Regions from separate parts of the Teredinibacter sp. KSP-S5-2 genome, predicted to be linked through region 2. Evidence: predicted binding sites of a transcription regulator. Region 2 holds the regulator's gene; each other region holds the start of a gene.
What was found. Region 2 encodes PhoB, which activates phosphate uptake and scavenging genes when phosphate is short. Its sites were predicted from a motif close to TGTCATAAANNTGTAACA; they were not measured.
Positions count from the first base shown of each region.

Region 1: the regulator PhoB is predicted to act here: its motif matches at 1,641-1,658, upstream of P5V12_RS07075 (phosphatase PAP2 family protein).
Region 3: the regulator PhoB is predicted to act here: its motif matches at 2,941-2,958, upstream of P5V12_RS18445 (OprO/OprP family phosphate-selective porin).
Region 4: the regulator PhoB is predicted to act here: its motif matches at 1,827-1,844, upstream of P5V12_RS16115 (ExeM/NucH family extracellular endonuclease).

Region 1 is NZ_CP120416.1:1,535,780-1,539,998, reverse strand. Features, by position in the region: gene P5V12_RS07085 (malate dehydrogenase) at 1-739, opposite strand, end outside; gene P5V12_RS07080 (dUTP diphosphatase) at 905-1,516, opposite strand; gene P5V12_RS07075 (phosphatase PAP2 family protein) at 1,707-2,222, shown strand; gene P5V12_RS07070 (MJ1255/VC2487 family glycosyltransferase) at 2,223-3,311, shown strand; gene P5V12_RS07065 (TatD family hydrolase) at 3,318-4,106, opposite strand; gene P5V12_RS07060 (PilZ domain-containing protein) at 4,171-4,219, opposite strand, start outside.
Region 2 is NZ_CP120416.1:4,711,906-4,716,124, forward strand. Features, by position in the region: gene P5V12_RS20215 (GNAT family N-acetyltransferase) at 1-1,068, opposite strand, end outside; gene phoR (phosphate regulon sensor histidine kinase PhoR) at 1,130-2,446, opposite strand; gene phoB (phosphate regulon transcriptional regulator PhoB) at 2,490-3,197, opposite strand; gene ubiA (4-hydroxybenzoate octaprenyltransferase) at 3,412-4,219, opposite strand, start outside.
Region 3 is NZ_CP120416.1:4,317,648-4,321,866, forward strand. Features, by position in the region: gene P5V12_RS18440 (hypothetical protein) at 1-1,350, opposite strand, end outside; gene P5V12_RS18445 (OprO/OprP family phosphate-selective porin) at 1,396-2,706, opposite strand; gene P5V12_RS18450 (hypothetical protein) at 3,116-4,219, shown strand, end outside.
Region 4 is NZ_CP120416.1:3,783,781-3,787,999, reverse strand. Features, by position in the region: gene P5V12_RS16125 (trypsin-like peptidase domain-containing protein) at 1-576, opposite strand, end outside; gene P5V12_RS16120 (putative quinol monooxygenase) at 1,341-1,625, shown strand; gene P5V12_RS16115 (ExeM/NucH family extracellular endonuclease) at 1,905-4,219, shown strand, end outside.

The DNA.
Region 1 (4,219 bases), 1.9 Mb from region 2:
AGATTGCAGCGTTTGCAGCAGATGCAGCACTGGAAGCACCACGAGCCTTAATAATAGCCGCACCACGTTGCTGAACTGTCGGGATAAACTCATCTCGATACCAACCCTGGTCCACTTGCTCAACAGCAACCTTGTTATTTACCAACGAGTGGTACAAATCAGGGTACTGTGTAGCGGAATGGTTACCCCAGATAGTCATTTTAGTGATATCAGTAATTGAGTTGCCTAGTTTTTGGCCAAGCTGGGTAAGCGCTCTGTTATGATCCAAACGAGTCATCGCAGTAAAGTTGCGAGGGTTTAGGTCTGGCGCATTACGCTGAGCGATTAGAGCATTAGTATTTGCTGGGTTACCAACAACAAGAACTTTAACGTCACGAGAAGCGTGATCATTTAAAGCTTTACCCTGTACAGAGAAGATTGCAGCATTTGCTTCAAGTAAGTCTTTACGCTCCATACCAGGTCCACGAGGACGAGCACCGACCAATAGAGCGTAGTCTGCATCTTTAAATGCCACATTAGGGTCATCAGTGCACACTATTCCTTGCAACAAAGGAAAAGCACAGTCGTCCAACTCCATAGCCACACCCTTAAGAGCATCAAGTGCTGGGGTGATTTCTAGCATTTGTAGAATAACAGGTTGGTCGTTACCAAGCATTTCGCCTGCGGCAATGCGGAATAACAAAGAATAGCTGATTTGACCAGCAGCGCCGGTAACGGCCACACGAACGGGTGATTTCACAATAATATCTCCGTATGCTTTCAGTTGAACTACCCCAAAACGGGGTAAAAGTTTACAAAATGGATGAAGCCCAATAAATAAGAGCTGTAACTGTACTACCAGGTGGTCGCCATTATATTGATCTGGGTAGAAAAGTCATGCGTTGGACATCTTAAATCGAATAAATCACCCCGGATAGCGGGCTTCTAAAGCAGAATAGAGTTGCTGCTGAAAGTCATCCGCAGATGAGTCTAATTGGCTCAATATGTCGACTAAATGCTCGTTATCCTCTCTACCTGACCATTGTTTTAAATAGCTTCCATCCTGATAGCCATGATCCTGGCGGAAGAAGTTTAGTACGTTTTTTCCAACATAGCTTTTAAAAAGCTGTTCAAAGCTCAGATCCATATCCGCCATAAGCTTGGCGAACTTATCAACATGAAAGCTTTTGGAACTCAATGTAGATAACGTAAAATCTTCCAGATCGGCCCGAAAATCACTCCCTTTTTCTGCCGTTTTTAACTTGAGCTCTATTTCAGAAGCAATTGTATTATGATCAGCTCCCTCCATGATGAGAGCACTCAATCCGAAATGCCATATATCAATCAGCTCTAATATGACTTGTTCCGTGTCTGGAATTTGCTTTTTCCACCACTTCCAACCGTAATGATCCAATAATTCTGCACTTTCAATCCAAATCGCCCGGTACCATTCAAAATTCTGCTCTCGCCAGTCCGCATGGACTTTAGTATTCATGGAATCTTGCAATTTAAGCATTGTAATTATTTGATTTTGCATATCTTTTGTTCTACCGGTTGGAGGGAGTTTCAATCACTAATTCGGCGAGTATAGTAGCACATCAGCCCCCTTCCCTTTTTACCTAGCTACCCTTTGAATTCAAAACAAATCACTGTAAGATAAATGTCATATTTATCTCATATGTCTGTCATTAACGACCTCTAACGTATGTAGGGATAGAGGATCGGCCATGCGTTTATTAGAAAGTATTCATAATTACGACATCATTACTTTTAGCTGGTGTTTGAAACATAAACACAGGGATCAGGCTGTTAAAATCAGTCGTATTGTATCCTTCTCAGCTGATGGTCCCCTCTATGTTTTAGCTGGGGTATGCTTTCTTATTGCCCAAAACTGGGATGTATCTTTACTTCTGGCTCTGGGCTTCTTAATTGAGCGAACCTGCTACAGTCGATTTAAAAAATTATTTAAAAGAAACCGTCCACCGGAAGCTATACCCGGGTTTAAAAGTGTTGTTGAGCCGTCAGATCAATTCAGTTTTCCATCAGGACACACTTCAGCAGCATTCTTAATCGCATGTTCAATTAGCTTTCACTTTCCTTTCATGGCATGGATTTTATACCCTTGGGCGTGCTGCGTTGGTATGGCACGCGTGTTTCTAGGTGTTCACTTTCCTTCAGATGTGATTGCCGGGGCAACAATGGGGATCACCATCGCCGCTACTTTGATTAATTTTCTATTTTAAATGAAAGTACTTTATGGCGTTCAGGCCACGGGCAACGGCCACATATCCCGCGCACGCGCACTTAATAAATATCTCAAAGAATTTGGAGTTGACGTCGACTATGTGTTTAGTGGCCGCCCTCGTGAGCAGTTCTTTGATATGGAAGAATTTGGCAACTGGAAGTGTTATCGAGGCTTGACCTTCGTGCATGAAGCCGGCGATTTAAAGATATTTCGGACGTTGCAACACAACAACATGCTCCAACTCATCAAGGATATTCGAGAGTTCCAACTGGACGGATACGATTTGATCATCAGTGATTTTGAACCAATCACTTCATGGGCCTGTAAAACACGGGGTATACCCTGCATTGGGGTAAGTCATCAGCAAGCTTTCGCCTTTGATGTTCCTCGACGTGGTGGCGGAATCATTCCAAAACTAATTATGAAATATTTCGCTCCCACCACAAGCGGACTGGGGTTACATTGGCATCACTTCAATCAGCCAATTCTGCCCCCCATCGCTGAAATTCATGAAACTGATGAAGCCAGTGACCCCAATAAAATTGTTGTCTACCTGGGTTTTGAAGAACCAGAGGATGTAATCCAGTTACTTGAGCCCTTTGATGACCACTTATTTATCTACTATGGCCCATTCCCACAATACGAAAGTCGAGGCCATATTCAGTTAAAACCTCTTTCCAGAGAAGGTTTCAAGCAAGACTTGGCCACCTGCTCTGGAGTAATTTGCAACGCGGGGTTTGAATTGTCCAGCGAAGCAATACAACTTGGGAAAAAACTTTTAGTCAAACCATTAAAGGGCCAGCTCGAACAACTCTCTAACGCTAAAGCGCTTGAAGCAACAGGTTTAGGCATGACGATGGGTAACCTGGACTCGGGTGCGGTTAAAGACTGGTTAGAGAACTGGCAAGCAAAACAGGTTATTTACCCCAATGTAGCAAAAGCCATCGCAGAATGGATTGCCAAAGGCCGATGGCAGGACGAAAGCTCCCGTGATGAGTTGGTTAATCGTTTGTGGTCAGAAACCAACGCAGCGGGCGTGCCAAGCTTTGAAAGCGCCCCTTTGCCAAACCTATTGCAAAGAAGTTGAGCCTTCCTAAAGATCTCGTTTGGCGGTTTTGAAAAGCTGGAAAAAATTTTCGGTCGTTTGCTCAGCCAACTTTTCGAAGCTTACGCCTCTGAGATCGGCAATAAATTCTGCGACCTCCCTGACGTATTTAGGCTCATTCGGTTTCCCTCTGTGAGGAACAGGAGCCAAGTATGGAGAATCAGTTTCAACCAACAGCCGATCAGATGGAATCCTGCGTGTTACGTCACGCAGCTCTTCGGCATTTTTAAACGTGACAATGCCGGAAATGGAGATATAAAACCCCATAGCGAGAGCCTTCTCAGCCATTTCCCAGCTTTCGGTGAAACAATGCATGACGCCAGCACTTTCCCTACTGGCATATTGATCCATAAGATCCAACGTATCATGCCTGGCGTCACGAGTATGAATAATCACGGGCAGATCCAGTTCTGCCGCTGCAATCAAATGGTTCTTAAAGCTGGCCTTCTGTGCGTCTGCAGATTCTTCTGCATAGTAATAATCCAGGCCTGTTTCACCTAAAGCGACAACCTTATCTTCAGATGCCCACTCTTTTAGTGTTTCAACAGACACAACTTCGCCTTTTACATCAGAGGGGTGAACACCTACCGACGCGTATATTCCGGGGTAACGTTGAGCAATACTCACCACAGTATTTTTATTCTGTTCACTGATACACACACACAGCATGTGTGAAATATCTCGAGCCTTTGCCGCCTGAATAGCCTCTTCAAGACTATTTCCTGGATAAGAGGAAAGCTTTAAACGATCTAAGTGGCAATGGGAATCGACAAGCATAGGACAGACATACGCCTTTTAAAACGGGAGAGGAAATAGTAAAGCTTATAAGAGCCAGATAAAGCTACATGGTATGTGTGGGACGATCAGATTCAAGAGTTCCCGCAAGATAG
Region 2 (4,219 bases):
AGCGTGGCGAATCCAGTGGTACGAGCAGGTTTCAATTGGAGTAAATCCTCTTTGGATTTTATGTTCTCCCTGTGCACCGGAATCGAAGCTGTGTAAATTATTTTCAATGCAATATTCGATACCCTGGTAGTAGCAGGTTTCGAAATGCAACCCATTGATATCTTCGATCGTTCCCCAATAACGCCCATAAAGTGTGTGGGAATCCATAAAATAAAGCGCCGCTGCAAAAAAATCGGTTTTCATTTGTTTGTGTGCGGTAACTAATAATGTTTGTTTTGGCAACGCCGAAGCTGCCTGCAGAAAAAATTCCAGATTTAAGTAGCCATCGTGACCGCTGCGTTTTAAATAGGTGTCGCGATATAAAAAATAAAAGCGTTGCCAGTCTTCGCTGGATAATTCCGATGCCTTTCTTCGTTTGAATATGATATTTTGCGACAGGATGTCTTTGCGTTCTTTTTTTACGGATTTACGTTTGCGTGAGTTAAATGTGGTAAGGAACTCATCAAAGGTTCGGTAATTGTTATTTTGCCAGCGAAATTGGCAGCCTATGCGTGTACTAAAACCATTTTTGGTTTTCGACGGGAAATTGCTGGGAAATAAACAATGAAAACCGCTGGCGTGAATGTTTTCTGCATGTTCCTGTATCTTCCCAATGGCAAATGAATAAATGTTTTCCTTTTCATCTCCGGATACAAAAGGTGCAAGCCCAAACCTGGGGCCGACGGATGGGGTAAAGGGGATGGCATTCAGTAATTTTGGATAGTACTCCAAACCATAACGTGCATAGGCGTCCGCCCAACTCCAATCAAATACATATTCACCGTAAGAGTGATATTTCAGGTACAGCGGCATGGCTGCAATTAATTCGCTGTTATGAAAAACCAACAGGTGTTGTGGTTTCCATCCGGTGGTTTCTGTTGTACAGCCGGCATTTTCTAATGCAGCTAAAAATTCATGACAAATAAATGGATAGGGTTGGGTTTCATTATCGCTGTGATGAAACAGGGCGTTCCACTCACTGGCTTTTACCGCGTTTATTGAATCGATAAATTGACATTGTAAGTTCAAACTGGCACCTGTTGAGGCCGGGTTTACCTGTGGGCGGAGCTATAACATAGATCACGGATGCTTAGCTGACAATATCCATATTGTGTTCGACCAGGCGGTCGAGAGGAAAATGACAACTGAAGGTACTGCCCTTACCCAGTTTGCTTGAAATTTTTAGATAGGCATCGTGACGTAAAAGCACGTGTTTGACGATGGCTAAGCCGAGACCGGTACCGCCGGTTTTAGTTGCGCGACCGCCGTCGACCCGGTAAAACCGTTCGGTCAATCGTGGCAGATGTTTCGGATCAATTCCGGCGCCTGTGTCGGTCACTTCAATAACAAACTCGTTTTCGAGAATATGCGTAGCCACACTAATATCGCAGCCATCGGCAGAATACTTAACCGCGTTAAAGACCAAATTGGAAATTGCGCTTCGTATCTCTCTCTCGTTGCCAAGAATGACAATATCGCTCGCATCCTTTGCATGGATATTATGATTCCGCTCTCCAGACAGGGCTCGGGCGTCTGCCAATATGGATTCAATAACGGGAAGTAAATCGACCGCTTCCTGACGAATATCTCTGTCATCCGTTTCCAGTTTGGTCAGGGTAATTAAATCGTTCACCAACGCCGTCATACGTTGACACTGATCTTGCATCTGACTGAACGCACGTTTCCATACATTGGGAATTTCGTCGTTATCGGCCAGGGTTTCGATATACCCGCGAACCACGGTCAGGGGGGTGCGTAACTCGTGTGATACGTTAGCGACAAAATCCTTGCGCATTAATTCGAGTTTGAACACGCGGGTAATATCGCGAACGATGACCATGCGTTCGCCAATTCCAAACCGGTGAACCTGAAATTGTAAATGCTGGCCTGACAGGCGAACGGATTCCAGTTCTATCGGTTCGTCGTAATTACCCCCCTCAAAATATTGGATAAAATCCGGGTGACGGATAATGTTGGTCAGCTTGTGGCCCAAGTCTACTTGCCGAAAATCGAATAGCCGTTTGGCGGCCTGGTTCCACCACTCAATGTTGGAGCGGCCATCAACCAGAATAACCCCATCGGTAAGGGCCGAGGTCATGTCCTGAACGCGGCTTACCACCGCCTGAAGGCGTTGCTTGTCTTTTTCGTAGCGGTTACATAGCAGAATTACGTCATCGGCAATTTCGCCCCAGATGCCGTTTAATGTGTTCTTCGGGGCGGATTTACGTCGTGTGGTGAGTACCCAGCTTTCCAGTTTATGCAGGTTGTAGAACAGCCAGGCGATATAGAGCAGAAGGCCTATAACCAGAGAGACGGCGAGTTTTTCAATGCTTACGCCAATAAAAGCAACAACCGCGAGGTAAAGAATTAACCACCGCAGTTCGGTTTTCAGACCTCTGCGAAACATACTGCCCAATTATCGAGGTGAAGAGCATATTCTGCTCTGAGTATTAATTATTAGGCACAGACACTTTATTGGAGAATCGGTAACCTGCCCCGCGTACAGTTTGAATAAAACGGTCATGTCCATCAAGCGATAAGGCTTTACGCAAGCGTCGAATATGGACATCCACTGTACGTTCTTCCACATATACATTACCGCCCCAAACGTGATCGAGAAGCTGGTTGCGAGTGTATACGCGCTCTTGGTGAGTTAAGAAGAATTCTAGCAGACGATACTCTGTTGGACCCATTTGGACAGGCACGTCGTTAATAGTGACTCTGTGGCTACTTGGGTCAAGACAAAGGCCATCAACGCGAATAGGTTCACCTGTCGATAAGGTGTCCGTGCGTCTGAGTACCGCTTTCAGGCGAGCCACCAACTCCCGTGGGGAAAAAGGTTTGGTGATGTAATCGTCAGCACCGACTTCGAGCCCTTGAACTTTATTATCCTCTTCACCTTTTGCGGTAAGCATGATGATGGGTAACTCGCGGGTGACTTCGTCACGTTTCAAACGTCGTGCTAACTCAATGCCGCTGGTGCCGGGTAGCATCCAGTCGAGTAGAACCAAGTCTGGCTTGCGGTCGACGATCAGGCCGTGGGCCTCTTGCGCATCGCCTGCTTCCAATACGGAATACTCTGCCATTTCCAGAGCCACTCGGAGCATGTCGCGAATCGGGGCTTCGTCGTCTACTACTAAAATCGTTTTTTCTGCCATTTTACCTAACCTGGTGAATAGACCAGGCTTCCAATAGTTGCTTACTAAGAAGTTAAATCTGGGTTGGCGCAAGATTGCTTTTGTTGTTGCTCCAACACTTTAGGTACGCAGATTAAATAAAGCTTTTGTTGCCATTTTATGACAGCGGTGCTCAAGTTGCCGTTTAATTACAGAAAAAATGGCTCAGGCAGGGGATATTTTCTGTTTTTGTGCCCTATATGCCTGTAATAGGCCCGAATGTCTTGTCCAGTACAATACCGATAAAAATCACCATGCCAACGTAGTTATTGTTCAAAAAGGCCGTAAAACAGGCCTGTCGGTTCCGATCGCGCACCAGATATTGCTGATAGGCAAAGAAGCCCGCACATATCACCACAGAAAGCTGATAGATGAACCCCAGCTCGAAGCGACTGCCGATCATCATCAGTGAAACAATGGTCATGACTTGCAGTATGCCGGTAATGGCTTTGTCGCTATCACCAAACAATACTGCGGTCGATTTGACCCCAATCTTAAGGTCATCGTCACGGTCAACCATGGCGTAGAAGGTGTCGTAAGTTACCGTCCAAAGCACCACGGTGGTATACACCAGCCATATGCTTTCCGGCAGTTCGTTTGCCTGGGCAGCAAAGGCCATCGGCACAGACATGGCAAATGCCGCACCCAATACCACTTGGGGCAGGTGGGTGTGGCGTTTCATAAAGGGGTAGCAAAAGGCGAGCGCTACCGCAGCAAAAGACAACTGAATGGTAAGTTGATTAGTGAGCAGCACCATGCCAAAAGCCGTTAAGGACAGCACCAGAAACAGGATAAAGGCTTCACTGGCGGAGACTATGCCGGTTACCAGGGGTCTGTTGGCGGTGCGTTTTACATGGCCATCGACTTTACGATCGGCAAAGTCGTTAATCACACACCCTGCGGAACGCATCAGTACACAACCAAGGGTGAAGATAATCAATATGTCTATGCGCGGAATACCATCCGCAGCCAACCAAAGTGACCAGAGCGTCGGCCATAGAACG
Region 3 (4,219 bases), 390 kb from region 2:
CTTGTACCACGATGAACAGCTCAGCAAAGCATGCCTGACGAATGTCGTTTTGGATATCGATTTTCCCCAACTCAATCCGACAACCACAATCAAAAAGGAGACTAGCCCTACACACATCAAATAAAGCGGTCCACTCACGTCCGTATTGGCAATAAAAATATTTTTAACCAGAAGCGATAAAAAAGCTCCGGTCGTGGCTAACCAGCCCAGCGCAGCAGACAAACCGATAAGACGCCCCTGATTAGACCAGTCCAATAAACTTAACCTGGCCCCCATTAAGCGGCGCTTATGCCATCGCAAGCGGGCTTTTCGCCTGACTACGCGACGAACACAACTTAAGTCGATATTACACGCTTGAAATACAGCGATAATATCCAGAGCTCGCTCTTCACGAGTGGACGAGTTTAGAATATTTTTCGGACGGTATGCCAACCAACGATAAAACAGATCAAACGTACGCGTGCTAAAAGGCAATAAGCCAAAGCGCACTTTTTGCGTATCCTGTTTAATTTTTTCTATGTGGATATTCCGATAATATTTCGCCAAACCATAAGCACATAATATCCGCACCTTGGGGTACGCGTCCGACATGGCACAACGATATAAAAGATCACCAATTTCACGCTGGCGAAACTTAAATGCATCCAACCGACTCAGGCCATATGCCGCGCCCAGGCGTAAACGCATATCATCGGAATGAATAAACTGCTCAATAGTCCGGTAGGTTTTATCCAGACCATAATATTTCGCTATATACTTCAACGCCTGACTCTTGCGATATAAAGCGCTTTCCAATAAAAAACGGATCGAAATCTCTTGCAGAGGCAATATATCCAAAAAAACCAGAATCGACTTTTCTAATTGATTTCTGGTCAAATAAATAGATGTATTTTTCTGCCAGGAATCCGGCTTGCCCGCTGGATGAGTCAGATTCTCAGCATAGAGGTAAGCTCTGACATCGGAGTGTTTTTCCAGAAGATTCAATAACGCATCAGCCAACTCGCCATTCGCCAGCTGAAAATGGGTTAATTTATCACGGGTTAAAAAGGAAGGTGCTCTACGAATTAGCCCCACCTTACCCAAATATTTAAGCGCCAGAACTTTTTCCTTTTCTGTTGCCTTATTGCATATCTTAGTCAGGTTAGGCAAACCACCTTGACGCTTTGCCACTTTTCTTAACGCTATATCAGCGAGCACCGCCAATGTAACTATTTTTTGGCGGCGCTTAAACCGGGACGAAATATCCTCAAGAACGCGCCGCATTTTTCGTTTAATCGCGGCACGTTTATCCGGCCCTTTGTCAATGGCAACCGATTGAGAGCGTACTGGATGCAACGTAGAAGTCGTCATGTCGAGCTCTTAATGTCAGATCGGGGCGTCATTGCGAAGCATTCCTTAAAATGAATACTGGACACGGAAGGTATAAGCAGAGCCATCGTCATATTCGCCGATTAATTCTTCAGCCCCAGGCCCTTCAACTTCAGACTCAATGTAATTCAGCATAAACTTGAGCTTTTTACTGTAATGATAATTCGCTCCGATTGTATTGGCTGTCACCTTGGTACCCTGCGTCTCACTTGTTGCATCAAATTCGCTGGCACGCAGTAGAACTTCCCAGGCACCGTATTTCGATTTGGGCTTAGGTGCAGTCACAATAGCGGAATTCGGTTTATATGAAGCTTTTTCTCCCGTTAAAAAATACCCCAAACCAACATAACCACCTTCATAAACGTTATCGTTTATCGGGTCTACGGCCGTCACATCCCGTTCAGCATATTCAGCCTGCATATAAACCGGCCCTATTCCCGCGGCTATTTCATACCCCGTCTGCACCAGCTTATTAATTTCAAAACGGCTACCACCAGCGGCATAATCAACCAATCGAACATTGGTATCTCTCACCTCTGCCCTGTCGCGTAAATACATACGCATTCCATCGTCGTATTCACGATGGGAGTTCCACACACCAAAATGAAGATATTGACCATTTTTGCTTAACGGCGCCCAGGTAAATCTGGAGGTATATGCCGTTACCATTTTATCGCTGTCTTTTTCGTTACCAGTGGAACCGAAACCACGCCCTTTATAGGCGCCCAGCGCATAACGCAAACCGGTCGGTTTTATGTACTGATTAATTCCCACCCCCCAATTAAAATAGGGCGACATAACGTTGGCCATCATAGAGCGCGAAATGGTATTAATACTCGAACTGGAGGACAGGGCTTCCAAACTAATGTCTTCGCGAATTTTACCAATATCGATATTCGGCCCATTTTTGAAACCGCTATAGCGAAGCCGGGCCATAATCAACTCGGACTGAAAATCCTCATCATTGGAAAAATCCAATAAGACATAATATTTCCAATCTTTATGCTTATCGCCAATACCAACCCTAAGCCTTCTTAAAAAAGTATCGTGAATCTGTTCACCTTCACCACTGGCATTGTAAGCACCATCAAAGACATCCACATCCTGCTGAAATAAACCGTGGACCTTGGGCAGCTTCTTATAATCTTTATTGGTTTTGGTTTCCTGTTTATTCACCTTCTTTTTCAGCTTCTTAAGGTCCTTCTTTAGTTTTTCGATTTCCTTTTGCATCTGCTTGCTCGAAGCATCCGGGTACACATTTGAACATGTCACAACCAACACACAGCCGAGACAAAGTCGCAACAACCATTTACAGGTTAGAAAATTTACTCGAGACATTTTTATTCCATTTTTTTTGGTATAAGTTCGCATTTCTAAAAAAACACGTCCAGGGAGTATTCAATAACAAATAACTGCCAACACCGGCGAAAGCCACTATTCACTGCAATAGGGCTCGCCAATCAACTACAAATGCAAAAAAGATAAAAAGGACAGGTGATTTTTTATTTTTTGTATTACGCCAGAATCATACCGCATCAACTAATTTCCAGTGGACACCCCAAAACAAATTAATGTGACATTTGGATTACAGAACACGCGATGGTTATCACAAATACAATATTTTTTAAAAAATGGATTTTTTTTATGCTAGCCTCCGTCTCGCTATTTGCTGGCAAAATAAAATTTTAAATAACCTACAGAAAAGATAAGCATTCTCACTCTAAAAGCACACCAAGGACTTGATACATTGCGCGCATATCTTCCTCTCATATTCATACTGTTGTTTACCTTCTCGCCTTTTTATAACAACGCATATGCCTATGAGACAGATCAGTATTCCACACTGTTCTATGAGCTGGACGACTCAACGGAGTCAATGGATAAAATTGTTAACGACGCCATCGAACATGTGGTTCGAAACTGGAACAAAGAGCGCAACGATTATTCTCTACTCAGTCGTATCGCCGGTTTTTTTCATTCTCGCCAATTGGAAAAATGGGTGAATGAATCGCCGATAGTAGAATCGAGAAATGTGAAATCCGACAGTATTTTTAAAACTACCGGCTGGAAACACTCTTTTATTATTCGCTGGAAAGGCCTTGCCGCCAGTTTTAGCCTCAATAACGTACAAATGGGCACCGATAAACTCAGCCACTTTTTTGGCGTTGGCTGGATTTATTGGAAAGTTAGCGAAAGGGAACACCAAGGTAAGCCGGAAGGCGAACGCAGAAGAGCCGCTATTGAAGAGGGCATTTTTACAGAACAGACGTATTGGGGCCGCTCATCCACCAACATCTATTCCAACGCAGACCTTGTCGCCAACTGGGAGGGCTATCTATTTTATCGTAGCGTGCTGGAAGACAATATTGTTCCCGGTAAAAAAGCGATTATTCGCTGGGATGGCGACACGCCCATTATTCAACGAAAGTTTACATTTAGAGACCATGCCAATGATTTCTGGAGCGAAGCGCTCCTACCCAACGACTTCGACCCATCATTGGCTGCCAGTGTAACCAATGTATTAATGACTTATTGTGAAAAACCTGAGTACCTAAAGCAGCCGGATCGCTGGGTATCGACGCAGCACGATATCTATTGGAAACGCTATCTTATGCTGGGCTTAAAACCTGACGCACTGAAATTCAGGCTGGATGCTGTCTGCGCCCAGTATCAGGAAATGACCACAAAGGAAAAACAAGCTTTTAAAGCGGAACAGCAAAAACGCGAACAAGCATTTAAGGAAGACACATCTGACGGCGATTTCCGATTATTGGATTTTATTCCATTTGTGAAACAGAAAATTGGTCGAATGGACTCACCCGTACCAACCTGTAACAGCGACATTAAAAAA
Region 4 (4,219 bases), 930 kb from region 2:
TGTCTTAGCTTGGATAACTCTTCCGTTCACCAGGGTAATTTTTATTTCTTTTGGCGTACCATCTGGATAATAAGATTGCACTGCTTTGTCCAGCGCATCCATTCGTTCTGTCAGCCTATGACGATCTTCTCGATTGGCTATTCCTCTTAGAAGATAATCTGCCAGCTCTCGTTGGTTCTCTTCAAGCTCGCGGATATCCTTCTTCTCCAACATCACAACATGTTTGTTGGTTACAACGGTACACTGCTTGTCGATAAAAAAGCCTGAACCTGTTCCAAACCCTGTATCAATAAAAACGGTGGCATTTCTTGCTGATTCAATTGCGTTGCGTGGTTTATGCGTTTTGTTTAATTCCGTGGTTAATGCCGATGCCTTCTGGGGTTCTGCACTGAGAGATGAGTGAGAATTGTTTTTGTTTGTTGAATCGGCAACGCTGGTATCAGGTGATTTGATAGTTTGAACAACTGGCGTAATTGAACCTGAAGAATCTGCTGAAATCTCTTCTTCTGAACCCGACTTATTGCAGCCGGTTAAAGCCGTCGCACTTATCACAAGTAAACACAAAACTATTCGCATATGAATCTCCCTTTTTTTATTTTAAGCAATACGCAAGAAGCGACTTCTGAAAGGTTAGCATAACTACACTTTTATTGGCGCGTCATTGGGCTATAAAAGACTCAATATAGATCGGGTAGTGTGTTTTTTATTCAATTTTATTTCGAAAAGCAATTCTTTAGCGTGTTAAGTACCTTTATTGACCTAAGTCCAGCCTTCTAACTAACAGGTAATTTAGGTATATTGAATGCCTTTTAAATGCTACTGATTGCCATTTCCATTATTGATGCCGGGTTTGTGGGCTCTCTAATTGATACAGTTAAGTCCTAGCTATATTCCGCTGATCTTGCGTTTATTCCGGCAATCAAGGACATATAAAAAAGAGGTTGTTGAATTACAGGAAAGTACGCTACCCGAGGTTAAAAAACTAATAATAAGCGTTTGCTTACAACATTATAAAATATAGTTTACGTTGAAAGTATGCTTATCCAAAATTGATAGTATGCTTTTCGTTTGATGAAAGTTTAGACTGCTAGGGGAAATATCAATCGCTTGTTTTGTTGGTGAATTTAAAAATATTCTATTTTATGGGTAAATTATTATTCATATGTTTTTAGATTTTTCTTTTTGCTTACTTTGTTTTTTGTAATCTGATATTTTCTTGGGGTAGGTCTGGTTTTTATGCTGATATAGCTTTAACAGGATTTGCTTGTTTTTTAAAAAATGTAGTAATGAATAAATATCTATCTGGGGGGGTGTTGGATCATGTTGGGGAATAATTGGAGATGAGTGATTTGCTTGAAATGACTGCGCTAATTACCGCAGAAAAAGGAAAGGGGAGTGAGTTAAAAGAAGCAATACAGCTCCTTATCGAAAAGACACTTGAGGAGCCAGGTTGTATCGAGTTTCAGGTTTTTCAAGAGCTGGATAATGACGATTTTTTTGTTTTGTGGGAAAAGTTTGAAAGCCGGGAAGCGTTGAGTTTTCATATGGAGCAGGAATACACCAAAGAGTATTTTTCCCTTGGTTTGGTGGCGTCGACTAAAGTCATCAAACATAAGCATGTGTAACATTATTTTAATAGTTTGTTTCAGAGTGAATATTCATGTTCCTTAATATTCACTCGGTTTATGATTAAAACTTAATTTCAGGATCTGTCCTTGTAGATCTGTAGTTCACTTACTTCCGATACGTGTACTTTATTCGAATGAAGTCGGTTTAATTATCCTGCACTCCTTTTGCCCGTTTTCAGTACGGGCATGTCACCAATCTTTCATAAAACTGTCAGGCATCTGTCAAATCCAGGTTTTAAGTTGACGCTTAAATATTTATAAATTCGTTTGGGGTGTATGATGAATAAACGAGGATTTAAGGGCAGAAAAACCGCCGGTTTTTTGCTCTCCTGCGCATTGTTTGCAGGAGCGGGTAACGCGGTAGCAGATGCATATATTAGCGAAATTCACTACGATAATGATGGCACCGACGTGGGTGAATCCATCGAAATCTCCGGTACGCCAGGGCAAAGTATCGCCGGCTGGAGTCTGGTTCTTTATAACGGTTCCAGCAGTCAGCGGTCCCCGTATAATACCATTGATTTGTCAGGCACCTTGGTGGCGCCACAGGGGTGTGAGCAAGGGCTTTATGTGCATGAGTTTCCATCAAACGGCATTCAAAACGGTGCGCCTGATGCCGTGGCGCTGGTAGATGATGCGGGTAATGTCGTTCAGTTCATTAGCTACGAAGGGTTTTTCGAAGCGGCAACGGGTCCAGCCGTTGAATTAATCAGTCAGGATATTGGTGTAAGCGAAACAAGCAGTACGCCGGTGGGCTATTCATTACAGTTTGTTGACGGTGCCTGGGTAGAGCCACAGCCCAATACGTTTGGCCAATGTTCGGGCGGGACTACTGGGCCGACAGAGCCAGAAGTGGTAAAAATTCACGAAATACAAGGTTCTGGCGATGCGGTAACAAGTGAATCCGTATTCACTGTGGAAGCGGTTGTGGTTGGGGATTTTCAATCCAGCAGTCAATTACGTGGTTTTTTTATTCAGGAAGAAGATGCTGATGCGGATGACAGTGTACAAACTTCGGAAGGGATTTTTGTCTATTGTTCCAGTTGCGATGTGGATGTCAATGTCGGTGACAAAGTTCAAGTGACTGGCCTGGCCAAAGAATTTTATGGTATGAGCCAGTTGAATGCGACACAAGCCGGCGACATAAAAGTTCTTAGTACGCAAAATACGCTACCTTCCCCTGCGGTCATTGATTTGCCTGTGCAAGTCACTGGTACAGATTTGGCAAGTGCCACATCAGAAATCAATAATTTCTACGAAAAATACGAAGGTATGTTGGTCAGCTATTCGGACACACTTTCCGTTTCCGAGTACTATCAACTTAGTCGCTTTGGACAAGTGACTTTAGCAGAAGGTGGTCGTTTCCGTCAGTTTACGGATAAAGCTTATCCGAGTGTAGATGGTTTGATTGCCCATCAAATTGACCTTGCGTCTCGAACAATTATTTTAGACGACGACAACAATACGCAAAATGCGGCGTTAGTAAATAACTCGCCTGTTTATTTTCCTCAGTCAGGTTTTTCCATCGATAATTTCTTCCGCGGCGGCGATACCATTACGAATCTAACCGGTGTATTACATTGGTCTTATCCTGGTAGCGGCGCGAATACATGGCGTATTCGTCCAGTGACGGAAGCGTTTTCTTATTCTTTTAATGCTGAAAATATTCGTTCAGCTTCTCCCTCTGATGTGGGCGGACACATAAAAGTTGCCAGCTTCAATGTGTTGAATTATTTCACTACTTTGGATGACGGAAGTAATGCGTGTGGTCCAAACGCGGATATGGGCTGTCGAGGTGCTAACTCCCCCGAAGAGTTAATCCGACAAACAAATAAAATCGTTTCCGCTATTTGTCAAATGGATGCCGATGTCGTTGGTTTAATGGAAATTGAAAACCCGTCGATTAATTCTGAAGTCAGTCCTGTTGCAACATTGGTAGAACACTTAAACAGTGCTTGTGGTGGGTATTCAGCCATAGACACAGGAACAACGGGTACGGATGCGATTACGGTCGCGATGATTTATAAGCCAGCTTCATTGGATAAAGTAGGCACAACAGCGGTTCTCGATTCCACTGAATTTTTAGACCCCAACCAAACCGGTCAATCAAAAAATAGAGCAGCACTGGCTCAAAGTTTCCGTGATAACGCCAGTGGTGAAGTATTTACGGTTTCGGTTAACCATCTAAAATCCAAAGGTTCCAGTTGTGGTGATGGCGACGACGATACAACAACCGGGCAGGGAAATTGTAACCAGACTCGTACGCTTGCGGCACAAATGGAAGCAGCTTGGTTAGCTTCAAATCCTACGGGTGTTGAGACCTCTAAAACATTGGTAATTGGTGACTTAAACGCATACCGTAACGAAGACCCTATCTCCACATTTAAAAATTCAGGCTATATCGATCTGATCGATACCTTGAATGGTGAAACGGCTTACGGTTATGTATTTGATGCACAATTAGGTTATCTGGATCATGCTCTGGCATCGAACGATTTATTTGCATATGTTACAGGTGTAACGGATTGGCACATTAACGCGGACGAAGTAAATTTACTGGACTACAACGACGAAATTCGCGATGCCGGTGA